4 regions of the Allorhizobium sp. Av2 genome follow, and region 4 is predicted to be linked to each of the others. Evidence: predicted binding sites of a transcription regulator. Region 4 holds the regulator's gene; each other region holds the start of a gene.
What was found. The regulator LexA, encoded in region 4, represses DNA repair genes until DNA is damaged. The targets are predictions, from matches to a motif close to TGTTCNNNNTGTGTTCNG.

Region 1 (3,198 bases), 870 kb from region 4:
CCAGCCGGATCAGTTTGGCGCTGTCTGCGCCTTCACCGCCATTTTTCAACGCGGCGGCGATGGCATTGGCGGCCTGATCACGGGAATAGCCGAGATTGGTCAGGGCTGACACCGCATCGGAAACCGGGGCAGAGGCAACGCCTTCGCCCAGTTCCTGCTTGAGGCCGATGGCGCTTCCCGCATCCCCGGTGAAGGCTGGGGCCTTGTTCTTCAATTCGGTAACGAGACGCAGCGCCACTTTCGGGCCGACGCCGGGGGCTCTGGCAATGGCGGGTTTGTCCTGAAGGGCGATGGCATTGGCGAGTTCGGAAGGGGTGAGCGTTGCCAAAATCGCCAGCGCCACCTTGGCCCCGACGCCCTGCACGCTTTGCAGCAGATTAAACCATTCCCGCTCCAGCGCGCTCATGAAGCCGAACAATTTCAGCTGGTCCTCGCGCACATAGGTCTCGATGAACAGCACGATGGCTTCACCGGGAGACCCCAGCCGCGCCAGGGTGCGAGACGAACAATGAGCGACGTAACAGACGCCGTGCACATCGACCAGCACATGGTCGTCGCCGATCTCGTCAATGGTGCCTTTGAGCTTGCCAATCATATGCCATATCCAATGAAAAAAGTGATTATCCCGCCAGCGCCCGGCGCATCCGTTCACCACCACGATTATGGGCGTGACAGATGGCGATGGCCAAGGCATCGGCCGCATCATTGCCCTTGAATTCGGCCTTTGGCATCAGGATCTTCAGCATCATATGGATCTGCTGCTTATCACCATGGCCAACGCCGATCACCGACTTTTTTACCGCATTCGGGGCATATTCCGCCACCGGCAATCCGGCACGGGCAGGCACCAGCATGGCAATTCCACGCGCCTGGCCAAGCTTCAGTGTCGCTACCGCGTCCTTATTGACGAAAGTCTGTTCCACCGCTGCTTCATCCGGCTGGTGGAGATGCACCACATCGGCCAGCCCATCATGCAGCTGGCACAGTCTGGAGGCCAGATCCATATCGCCATCGGAGGTCACCGTACCGGACGCGATGAAGCGCAACGAATTGCCCAACGTCTCGATAACGCCCCAGCCGGTGCGGCGCAGGCCCGGATCGATGCCGATAATACGAATCGCGCTTGTCATGGAAAAATCCTAATCCTTTTCAAGCCAGATGTGCCAGCAAAAAGTGAACAAAACAAAAACATTCGCTGTGGATTGGGCGTCGGCGTGCTCACCTTCCCAAAGCCTGTTCCGCAAAGATGTGATCGAACCTTTCCTGTGAAGGCCTCTGGTATTGGCATTAGGACTACATAAATAAAGTGATATCCTCTCATCTGGAGCGCGCTTTATGACTTCTGGAAAAACCGTGCCGATTTCCATTCTTGACCTGTCGCCCATCGCAGAAGGGCAGAGCGTGTCGGATGCGCTTTCGGCCTCGCGGCGCATGGCCGTTGCGGCTGAAGAGCATGGTTACACGCGGTTCTGGCTGGCCGAACATCACGGCATGCCGGGCATTGCCAGCGCGGCGACCTCAATTGTCATTGCCCATGTCGGGGCGGCAACCAAACGGATTCGCATTGGCTCCGGCGGCATCATGCTGCCCAATCATTCGCCGATGGTGATTGCCGAGCAATTCGGCACGCTTTCGGCGCTGTTTCCGGGCCGGGTCGATCTGGGTCTCGGACGGGCGCCCGGCACCGATATGCGCACGGCCCGCGCCCTACGTCGCAATATGGAAGCGGGCGTGGATAACTTCCCCCAGGATATTCAGGAGCTGCAATTGCTGCTGGGACCGCCGGTTGGCGATGGCAGCCTGATGGCGGTTCCCGGTGTGAATAGCGATGTGGCAGTGTGGTTGCTTGGCTCCAGTCTTTATAGCGCCCATCTGGCGGCGGCGCTGGGTCTGCCCTATGCCTTTGCGTCGCATTTCGCTCCCGATCAACTGTTTGAGGCGATCTCGATCTACCGTGATCGCTTCCAGCCATCCGAGACCCTCGACAAGCCCTATATGATCGTCGGTGTGATGGGGGCTATCGCTGAAACCGATCAGGAGGCGCGGCGGCTGTTTACCTCCGCCCAGCAGCAATTCATCAACCTGCGGCGCAATGTGCGCAGCCAGTTTCCTCGCCCGGTCGAGACCATGGAAGGGCTGTGGAGTGAGATGGAACGCTTCGGCGTCGAGCATACGCTGCAACATGCCGTGGTTGGCGGCCCGGCGACAGCGGCAGAAAAGCTGTCCCGCTTCCTGAAAAATACCGGGGCAGATGAAGTGATTGTCTCCATGCCAATCCACGATATCGAGGCACGGTTGACATCGGTTCGGCTGTTTGCCGATTTGCAGCGTCAGGCCTGCGAGGCGGCGTGACGGGCTGAAAAACGGCGAAATGCGATCCCGGCATGGTTAAGCAACAGGCTTAATGAGGTCTTAACCTTTGCCCTTCATTATCCAAGGTTGAAACCTGGGGCGTGGCCCCGTTATCCTTTGATTTTGGGGCCTTTCTCATGAAAAGACATCTATTGGCATTGTTTGCCGCCGGCATTCTGGCCGGTCCGGTAAGCGCCGCCGACGTCTATCAGCCAGAACCGCCACCGCAGGACGCTCCCGAAGTGCGGGTTGCCGATACGTCCGGCTGGTATCTGCGTGGCGATATCGGCTATTCCTTCAACCAGTTGCGTGGCGCCAAATTCTACCAGGGCTCCAATGCCAATCAGGCCAATTTCGACCGGCATGATCTTGATAACAGCTACACGCTGGGCGCCGGTGTCGGATACCAGATCAATAGTCATCTGCGCACCGATGTGACCTTCGACTATCTCGGCAAGTCGGATTTCACCGGCTCGACCCGTGGGTCCTGCGGTGTGTCAAGCGCTTGTACCTCGCGTGACCTGTCCTCCTTGCAGGCCTATACGCTGATGGCCAATGCCTATGTGGATCTCGGCACCTACGCCTCGTTCACGCCCTATGTCGGCGCGGGTATCGGCGGCTCCTACGTCAAATGGGATAAGCTGAAAAACACCTCCTGCGCCGATGACGGCAGTGGTTGCGATGGCAGCGAAGAGCATGGGGGCCGGGGTAGCTGGCGCTTTGCCTATCAGCTGATGGTTGGCACCTCCATCGATCTCACCTGTGACTGGAAGGCCGATATCGGCTATCGCTTCCGCCAGACGACGGGTGGTAGCATGTTCGGCTATAAGGCCAATGGCGGTCCCG
Region 2 (3,198 bases), 1.3 Mb from region 4:
ACGGCGCTGTCATGCTGTTGGTAAAAGGCTTCGGCGTCGCCTCGATGCAGAAGGATCGAAAGGGTCGATCCCTCTACCCAAGACGCGACGCCGCGCCGGACAAGCGGTCAAGGAAACCGCTTCCGGCATTTCCGAGGGCCGCCCTTGCGGTAGGCGGTGTGGCCTCGGAAAGAGAAGGTTGAAATTTATGTGCGTGGTGCCGGGTTGGATGGATAGTCCGAGGCCAGGGGCACAGGTGCCAGAGTGATCAATCTCTTGCGCCCGCGCTGCCAAGCCGAACAATGGTTCGTTACAGCAGCGATAGCTGCACACCATTGCCCATCGGCGGGATGAACAGATCGTCGCGCAATTGCATGCTCCGACGGCCCATTCCGAGGCGTTTGGTGGCTATCTCGAAACGGCGGCTGATCTGCCAGGCATAGGGGCCAGTGCCTTTCATCCGCTTGCCGAATTCCGCATCGTAATCCTTGCCGTCGCGCATCGAGCGCACCAGCGACATGACATGGCGATAGCGGTCCGGGTAATGTTGCAGCAACCAGTCACGAAACAGCGGGCTGACCTCCAGTGGCAGGCGCAACAGCACATAGCTCGCCTCCGAGGCGCCAGCGGCCTTGGCAGCATCCAAGATGCGTTCGATTTCATGATCGTTGAGAGCCGGAATGATCGGCGACACCAATACGCTTGTCGAGATGCCAGCCTCGCTCAGGGCCTTGATTGCCTCCAGCCGACGGCTTGGGGTCGAGGCGCGAGGCTCCATCGTCCGGGCCAGTTTGCGGTCCAGCGTGGTGACTGAAATACCGACCTTGGCAAGGCCCTTTTCTGCCATCTCGGCCAAAATGTCGATGTCGCGTAGCACCATTGCCGACTTGGTAACGATGGCAACCGGATGATTGGCCTCCTTCAGCACTTCAAGCAATTGCCGCATGATTCGCCATTCCCGCTCGATGGGTTGATAGGGATCGGTATTGGTGCCGATGGCGATGGTGCGGGGCTTGTAGCCTGGCTTGGACAGTTCGCGTTCGAGCAGTTTCGGCGCATCCGGCTTGGCAAACAGCCGGGCTTCGAAATCAAGCCCTGGAGACAGGCCCATATAACTGTGGCTGGGCCGGGCAAAACAATAGATACAACCATGCTCACAGCCGCGATACGGATTGACCGAACGATCAAAGGGAATGTCCGGCGAGTCATTACGGGTAATCACCGTCTTTGGCCGCTCCACCTGGACTTCGGTGCGGAACGGCGGCATGTCCTCGAGGCTTGCCCAGCCATCGTCTTCCAGCTGCCGCTCCAGCGTCTCGAAACGCCCGGAGGGATTGAGCCCGGCGCCGCGTCCGCGCCTGCGCGCGCCATCCACCCGAAGCCCTGAGGCGACCAGCAGCGCGTCGGCAATATCCGCCGTATTGGCAGGCTGAAAGGCAGCCTGCCTGACATCAGACAGTACGGTCATTTGGAACTCCTGACGGGCCAACCGGCCCTTTCATGAGCTGAGATCTAACGCTAAAATGAGAACAATGCAAGAACAAAATACCGATCTTGAAAACGTAATCATGGATTGCGTAAAATCAAAAATGCACCAAAAAATATATTCAATAGTCGCGATGAGAAGTAAAAAACAGCATGTCCTGATTTATTCACTTGCCGATCCGTCTTCGATCAAATTCCAGTCAAGCACGGTTCACCCGTGGTAAAGCATGATGCATTGCGGTATGAGTAACGCATGTTGACTGTTATTATCGAATGCCGCGATCAGGAAAGCGAATTGGCGCAAACCTTGACCACCCTTGTCGCCGGGGCGGTGGAGGGTATTATTTGTGATGTGGTTGTTCTGGATCACGGGTCCAGCGATGGGACGTCGCGGTTGGCGGATGCAGCGGGCTGCCGATTTCACATGATCTGGGATTTGCGAGACGTGGTCTCGGCGGCGAGGGGCGAGTGGTTGCTGCTGGTCGAGCCAGGCGCCCGACCATCCTCTGGATGGATCGAGGAAGTGGCGGAATATGTGGCACTGAACAGCGCGCCAGCCCGATTTTCACCTTCACGACACCATAAGCGTCCGTTTTTTCGACGCTTCACCCGCCGCGGTCCGCCGTTGGAACATGGATTTCTACTGCGAAAGAGCCAGGCTCAAACCCTGGTCAAGACGGGCATGAAGCTAGCCGATCTGGTCGTTGGGCTGAGGGGCAGGGCGCTGTCGAGTGAAATGGTGCCAGCCTGGGCGGTCCGTCAGGCACGGGCTTAACCTTGCCTGCTTATGTCACTGCGGCTTAGATAGTTTTGCTGGGCCTATTGCCATATTAGCCCAGCCAACGTGTCGTTTTACGCCTTGTCCCGTTTCAGATGCTCGGCCAGCCGTGGCATGATTTCCACGAAATTGCAGGGCCGATAGCGATAGTCCAGCTGTTGCGCGAGAATGCCGTCCCAGCCATCCTTGCAGGCACCGGGAGAGCCGGGCAGGACGAAAACGAAGGTGCCATTGGCAAGTCCGGCTGTGGCGCGCGACTGGATGGTCGAGGTGCCTATCTTGTCATAGGAAATCCGGTGAAACACCGCGGAAAATCCGTCCATGCGCTTGTCGAACAGCGGCTCCACCGCCTCCGGCGTCACATCCCGACCGGTAAAGCCTGTGCCACCGGTGGTGATGATCACGTCGACGTCCTGCGATTGGCTCCAGGCGCGCACCTGGTTGGCGATCCGGTCGGCGTCGTCGGTGACGATGGCGCGGTCGATGAGCCGGTGGCCAGCTGATTCGATCCGTTCGGCCAACACATCGCCAGAGCGGTCATCGGCCAATATACGGCTGTCGGAAACAGTCAGAACGGCAATGCCGAGCGGAATAAAGGCGCGTGTCTCGTCTAATCCAGGCATGTCATGTCTCCAATACGGCATGTTTCCCGAACGTGTGGAGCCGTTCTGGGAAAGACATGCGAAAACACTAGTCTATAGCATGTCCGATGAATCCCGAACCACGCGATAGTTTATAGAGTCTGGCTCGCCTGAAAATACCAATCAGGCCTGTCCGTGAGAAGCCGTTTTTCAGCGGCGACGGCGGCTTCATAGGTGGGATAAAGGCCGAAACAGGTGGCGCCGGAGCCGGACATCCGGGTGACAAGCGCGCCGGTCGCCTCAATCATCCGGGAAAGCTCGGCAATGTGCGGGCACAAGGTCTCGGCTGCGGGTTGCAGATCATTGCGCAATCGG
Region 3 (3,198 bases), 600 kb from region 4:
CCTTGCCGAATTTCGTCCGCAATTGGTCCATGGCGGCTTCCGCCTTGGCGCGGCGGGCGGCGTCTGGATCGACCAGATCCGGTGGGTCGGCCAGGCTTGGATCGGCAAAATCGCTGACGCCGATACCGATTAGCCGAAATTTCGTGCCATCGGCTTCCTTATCCAGCATTTGCAGACCGGTGCGAAAGATCCGATCAGCCAGTTGGGTCGGATCGTCCAGCCGCCGATTGCGGGTGCGCAGTTTGAAATCGGCGCTCTTCAGCTTCAAGATAACAGTGTGTCCAGCCAATTCCTGCTTTTTCAATCGCCAGGCGACTTTCTCGGAAAGCTTGCGCAAATGGGGGACAAGGTCTTCTCGGCGGGAAATATCGTCAAAGAACGTGGTTTCGGCGGAGACGCTTTTAGCCGCGTCATTGATATGAACATCCCGGTCGTCGATGCCTTTTGATAGCCGGGCCAGTCGTTGGCCCATGCTGCCATAGCGACGGATCAGGTCGCTTTCCTCCATGGTTTGCAATTGCCCGATGGTGCGAATGCCGTCTTTTTCCAAGGTGCTGGCGAAGGCCTTGCCGACGCCCCAGATCGTGGTGACAGGGCGAGGCGCCAGAAAATCCATCGCTTCAGCCTCGCCAATGACCGAAAATCCCCGGGGTTTTTGCAGGTCGGACGCCACTTTCGCCAGAAATTTACAATAGGACAGACCAACGGAAACGGTGATGCCGATCTCGCTTTCGATACGCCGGGCAAGCCGTGCCAGCACAAGGGCGGGTGGCGCGTGGTGCAGGGTTTCTGTGCCTTTCAATTCCAAAAAGGCCTCATCTATGGACAGGGGTTGCACCAGAGGGGTCAGTTCCTCCATCATCGCCCGCACTTGCCGTCCGACGCGGGAATATTTTTCCATATTCGGTGGAATGACAACGGCGTCAGGGCAGGCTTCCAGCGCCTTGAACATCGGCATGGCCGAGCGCACGCCATGGATGCGCGCAACGTAACAGGCGGTGGAAACCACGCCGCGTTTACCGCCGCCAATGATCAATGGTTTGTCGATCAGGTCTGGATTGTCGCGCTTTTCAACCGAGGCATAAAAGGCATCGCAATCTATATGGGCCAATGTCAGCTTAAACAGTTCCGGGTGGTAGACGAGGCGAGGGCTGCCGCAAGCCGTACATCTCCGCTTGCCTTCCGCCTGTAGCGAAAGGCAATCACGACAAAAGCCGGAACGGAGTGGCGGCGCAGCAGACATGGGCGAGAACATAAGTTGAACATCGCCACCATAAGCCGGGTTTTCAAGGCCTGCAAGTGGATACCCTGCTAATCCCCAAGCCCCCAAAAAGTAAAAGACGGGAACGGATCAGATGCGCGCCTGGAAATGACGGAGAACCCGCTCGCTGGCATCGTGCCAATCGTCGGCACGCAATACATGGGGGCCGGGCGGAGGCGCGTGGCGATGAATTTCAGACTGAGGCCCGATCTGCACCAGCAGGCATTCCGGGGCATGTTCTCCCACGGAATGGAGATTGTGGGCCATGTCATCCATAAAGGCGAAGGGCAGGGGCCGATCACCATGCAGGGCTTTGACGACTGGTCCCTTTGGGCTTTCCGTGGCCAGGAGTGGGAAATCCAGCCCCAGCCGATCCAGCAGACGGCGTCGTTGGGCGGTAAAGGCGGGTGGCATGGCGGTCAGAAAGACAATATCTGCAATCTCGCCGATCCGCTGCAGCACGGCCACGGCATCGCCAAACGGGGTCTGCCACTCTTCCTGCTTTTCGAAAAACGTCAGCAGGAGATCCGTGACGATCTGATCTTCCAGCGCAAGCTGATCCTTGGCTGACACGATGTTGCCATGCAGTCGAAAGGATTTCGGCAAGAGACGATGGCCCAGGCTGTCGAGATAGGCCTCGAAGGGCACCAGGAATTCCAGCACGACGTCGTCGACATCGCTGATCAGCAATGGCCGGTCGGCCAGGCGGACATGGTTGAAGTCGACAATCTCGCCCATCAGATTTCACCGGAATCAAGTGCAGGCCGAACATAGACGTGATAGGCTGCAATAACATCTTCCGGTCGGGTCTGTGTGGCGGAGCAGAATTCCAGCAAGGTTGGTTCATGCTGCATGAGAAACTCCAGAAGTCCGGCCAGAAATTCCGGGTCATTGACGGCCAGGCGCAATTGCTGAGGCTCCAGGCCGGTCAGGGACAGAAAGCGCCCCAGCATGTCCGGCTCACTCGCCAGCCAACCCAGAACGGCAATCGCCGTTTGTTCGGCATGCTCTGCTGAAACCGTCTTGATCGTCACTTTGTCTCGCACAGTCTATGCCCATTTCGGTTTGTTTCGTCCGGCAGCTCGTTCTATCCGGCCAACTCGCTTAAACCGATTGTTATTTTCGGTTTATCACGGTTAAATTGTCTTGGCTGACTTGTGTCGCAATGTGCCGGAGAATTACCTATTTCTCAACCAAATCGCGCTAAATTCTATTTCACAAAAGAATGAATCTTTATGTCTGTTACGCCTGTCATCCACCATGGAGGGCGGGAAAGCAAGGATTGAAAATGCCGAAAAAGGTGATGATCGTTGAAGATAACGAGCTGAACATGAAACTGTTTCGTGATCTGATCGAAGCGTCGGGCTATGCGACCATCCAGACCCGCAATGGCATGGAAGCGCTGGAACTGGCACGCAAACATCATCCCGATCTGATTCTGATGGACATACAGTTACCGGAAGTTTCCGGCCTGGAAGTGACCAAATGGCTGAAGCAGGATAGCGAGCTGCACGTCATTCCCGTGATCGCGGTGACTGCCTTTGCCATGAAGGGCGATGAAGAGCGCATTCGCCAGGGTGGGTGCGAGGCCTATGTGTCGAAGCCAATTTCCGTGCCAAAATTTCTGGAAACGATCAAGACCTATCTGGGAGACGCCTGAGGCGCAGGTAGCGCGGGCGTCTTAAACCCATAGGCGATCTCCGTTGAGACCTGGGCAGATGCTTGACGGACCGAGGCGCTCTGAATTCTATATGAAACGTCAGTCTGTCGGGTTGGCGCAATGTCCATGCAGAGCCGGTAGCGTGTGCGCGCCAGGCTTGCTTCAAGGGGTGATGGCTGATGACAGCCCGTATTCTGGTTGTTGATGATGTTCCTGCCAATGTGAAGCTGCTGGAAGCCCGGCTGCTGGCGGAATATTTTGAGGTATTGACGGCCGA
Region 4 (3,198 bases):
ACGGTGGTGCGGTCCCAGCGACCATTGCAGTGATTGAAGGCGTTTTGCATATCGGGCTGGAAGAAGATCAGCTGCAAAAACTGGCGCAAATGACTGATGTCCTAAAAGTCTCTCGTGCCGATCTCGCTTACGCCATTGCCGAACGCCGCACCGGCGCTACCACGGTAGCCGCGACGATGATCGCCGCCGCCCGCGCCAACATCTCAGTTTTTGCCACCGGCGGCATCGGCGGCGTGCATCGTGGCGCAGAAGAAAGCTTCGACATTTCAGCCGACCTGGAAGAACTGGCGCGTACTCCGGTCATCGTCGTCTGCGCCGGAGCAAAAGCCATTCTTGATATTCCCAAGACCTTGGAAGTCTTGGAAACCCGTGGCGTACCTGTCGTGACTTACGACAGCGACGAGTTTCCAGCCTTCTGGTCGAGAGAATCGGGCTTGAAAAGCCCACTCAAACTGGAAAGCCCGGCGGCAATTGCCAATTTCCAGAAGGTACGCGACCAATTGGGCGTCGACGGCGGCATGTTGATCGCCAATCCCGTGCCGGAAGCAGACGAAATTGCGCGCGAGGAGATGGAAATCTATATTGGCCGGGCGTTGGCCGCTGCCGAACGCGAGGAAATCACCGGCAAAGCCGTGACGCCTTTCCTGCTCGACGCAATCTATCACCTCACCGACGGCCGCAGCCTGATTACCAATATCGCGTTGGTGGAAAACAACGCGCGTCTTGCAGCGGAAATTGCCGTCGCGATGCTGTAAGCCACTGATATCGAAGCGGATCGGGGGTGATAATGTCCCCGATCAAACTCTGCGACAGATTATTGTCGTTGTTTTACCGTTGCCTATGCGTGCTGCACCGACTTGCAACAAAATTTCATTCTGCAATTTCACCTTTTAGATAGTATCCATTTTCTCTCTCTTTCTGCCAATTCCCAACTGACAGGCGTCAGATCAAGAAAGCAAAGACTTACTGTTTCGATACGAGCCTCTCAACCTCCCATATTTAAAGGATGCTTCTGGTCCCGCTCCTTCTCAAGACCGTCTATCGGTGCGTCATCGAAGGAAATTTGCAAGAAGGACTTGCGGAACACAACTGGAACAGATAGCGTATGTTCTGTATTTGTTTCATAATTCAAAGGGTAGGTCCCAATGCTGACTCGCAAGCAACAGGAACTTTTGCTGTTTATACACGAGCGCATGAAGGAGTCTGGGGTGCCGCCCTCCTTCGATGAAATGAAGGACGCTCTGGACCTCGCCTCCAAATCCGGCATTCACCGGCTGATCACCGCTTTGGAAGAGCGCGGCTTCATCCGTCGCTTGCCAAATCGCGCGCGAGCACTGGAAGTGATCAAGCTGCCGGAGGCCATGACGTCCAGCATACCGCCCCGACGCACAGGATTTTCGCCATCCGTCATTGAAGGCAGCCGAGGCAAGTTGCAGGCAGTGCCATCCGCTCCGGCCAAACCGGTCGAGGAAGTACGCAATTCCTCATCCATACCAGTGATGGGCCGTATCGCGGCAGGCGTGCCGATCTCCGCTATCCAGAACAACACCCATGACATTTCCGTGCCGATGGAAATGCTGGGCAGCGGCGAACATTACGCCCTTGAGGTCAAAGGCGATTCGATGATCGAAGCCGGCATTCTCGATGGTGACACGGTGATCATCCGCAACGCCACCACGGCCAATCCGGGCGATATCGTCGTTGCTCTGGTAGACGACGAGGAAGCCACCTTGAAACGCTTCCGCCGCCGTGGGGCGTCGATCGCGCTGGAAGCTGCCAATCCGGCCTATGAAACCCGGATTTTCGGACCGGACCGGGTAAAAATCCAGGGCAAGCTCGTCGGTCTTATTCGTCGCTATCACTAAGCTCTCTGCCATCTCCAGCGCCTGACTGGGCGTCGTCGCTGGCAGCAGATGGAACATTGGCGTGGGCCGTACCATCCGGCCGGTCATAGCGATTGCTGCGCCAGTCGAAATAACGATGGCGAGTCCAGGGCCGATACTGATTTTGAAATGCCGTAACGATATGCAGCGTTCGTGTGGCGGGATCACCAAGCGTGATTTCCATTGCACCGAACCGTCGCAAATCGTTACGGGTCAGGACTTTCGGGGGACGTGACAGCATCGTTCCAGCGGTAGCGGCCTTCTCGGTTTGCGAGAACGCGAGAGGTTCACCCGATTCTATTCGGGACGGGGAATTCTGGTCCGAGTTTGAGGCACCGCCCGTCACGTGGCTATCCGTGTGCACGGCAACGTCCTGCCCCGGTACCGTAGTTGCACTGGCTGCAGAAATCTCTCCCGCTTGCGTCCGGCTAATCGTTTGGGAGCGAACGGACGGGCTGCTGTTGTCAGATGCCAGCACATCATCATCGGCCATCATCCGTTCATTTTCAACGTCCAACCCAGTGCCGTCTTCCGTAGCGTCCCGGATAACGGTCATTCCGGTGTTTTCAGAGGAAGCAGTTGATGCCATCGGCGCCTTGCAGACGGCATCGCGACTGACCTCAGTCGAGACGATCAGGTCGGACAGGGCGCAGGCGGCCTGGCTATAGTCGCGGTTCTGTACCAGGCTGACTGTCCAACCATTGCTGAGTCTTGCCAGGCAAAAGGCATCGGTGCGGCAATGGAAAAGATCAGGTTTTTTATCGGCCTTCTCCTTTGCCACCCTCATCTCCGCCATAGCCTGTTGTGGCTCGACCGGCTCCCTTCCCTTGGCATTTTGGCCGCCCGTCTTTGGTTTTGTTTTTCCGGCCCGCGTTGTTTCCCCCGCTCCCTGTTGGCCTTTTTCCATTTCGACAGCTGCCAGCTTGGGCAATATTTCAGGCGCAATCGGATCGGCAATGTCGAGCACTGAGCGCCATTGGTTGAAAACGAAACCCGGCGGACGCTTCTTGTTGGTGGCAACGGTCAAGACATTGCGGTCGTCGGTCCGAAACAGAGCAAACAGTTGACCATCTTCGGTTACGGCAAGATCAGGCAGTGGCGGATCGGTTTTTATCGCCTCATAGCCAAACGCCGTCAGCATCATTGCCACACCAATCAGCCTCAGCCGCGTCTTCATCAGGGTCAGTATCAGCAGACCCGTCGCCGAGACCGGCAGAAACCACCATTCGAACCGGCCGAAGGTAAAGCCCGCACCCCAGCTCGCCACTTTATTGGCAATCAGCAACACGCCCTCAAGGCCAAGCCCCATCAACTG

Region 1: ruvC (crossover junction endodeoxyribonuclease RuvC) is a predicted target of LexA. The motif match lies at 1,174-1,191, and genes of this name have one in related genera.
Region 2: FS819_RS02170 (PA0069 family radical SAM protein) is a predicted target of LexA. The motif match lies at 1,505-1,522, and genes of this name have one in related genera.
Region 3: FS819_RS05245 (DNA polymerase IV) is a predicted target of LexA. The motif match lies at 1,248-1,265, and genes of this name have one in related genera.

What each region holds. Positions count from the first base shown of each region.
Region 1 covers NZ_CP192696.1:2,575,428-2,578,625, reverse strand. The annotation lists gene ruvA (Holliday junction branch migration protein RuvA) at 1-595, opposite strand, end outside; gene ruvC (crossover junction endodeoxyribonuclease RuvC) at 621-1,130, opposite strand; gene FS819_RS12290 (LLM class flavin-dependent oxidoreductase) at 1,336-2,352, shown strand; gene FS819_RS12285 (outer membrane protein) at 2,490-3,198, shown strand, end outside.
Region 2 covers NZ_CP192696.1:448,270-451,467, forward strand. The annotation lists gene FS819_RS02170 (PA0069 family radical SAM protein) at 290-1,447, opposite strand; gene FS819_RS02175 (glycosyltransferase family 2 protein) at 1,718-2,239, shown strand; gene moaB (molybdenum cofactor biosynthesis protein B) at 2,317-2,865, opposite strand; gene FS819_RS02185 (4-(cytidine 5'-diphospho)-2-C-methyl-D-erythritol kinase) at 2,976-3,198, opposite strand, start outside.
Region 3 covers NZ_CP192696.1:1,103,129-1,106,326, forward strand. The annotation lists gene FS819_RS05245 (DNA polymerase IV) at 1-1,243, opposite strand, end outside; gene FS819_RS05250 (hypothetical protein) at 1,352-1,999, opposite strand; gene FS819_RS05255 (DUF3572 domain-containing protein) at 1,999-2,214, opposite strand; gene FS819_RS05260 (response regulator) at 2,550-2,921, shown strand; gene FS819_RS05265 (PleD family two-component system response regulator) at 3,101-3,198, shown strand, end outside.
Region 4 covers NZ_CP192696.1:1,703,039-1,706,236, forward strand. The annotation lists gene FS819_RS08195 (pseudouridine-5'-phosphate glycosidase) at 1-755, shown strand, start outside; gene lexA (transcriptional repressor LexA) at 1,146-1,865, shown strand; gene FS819_RS08205 (ComEC/Rec2 family competence protein) at 1,846-3,198, opposite strand, start outside.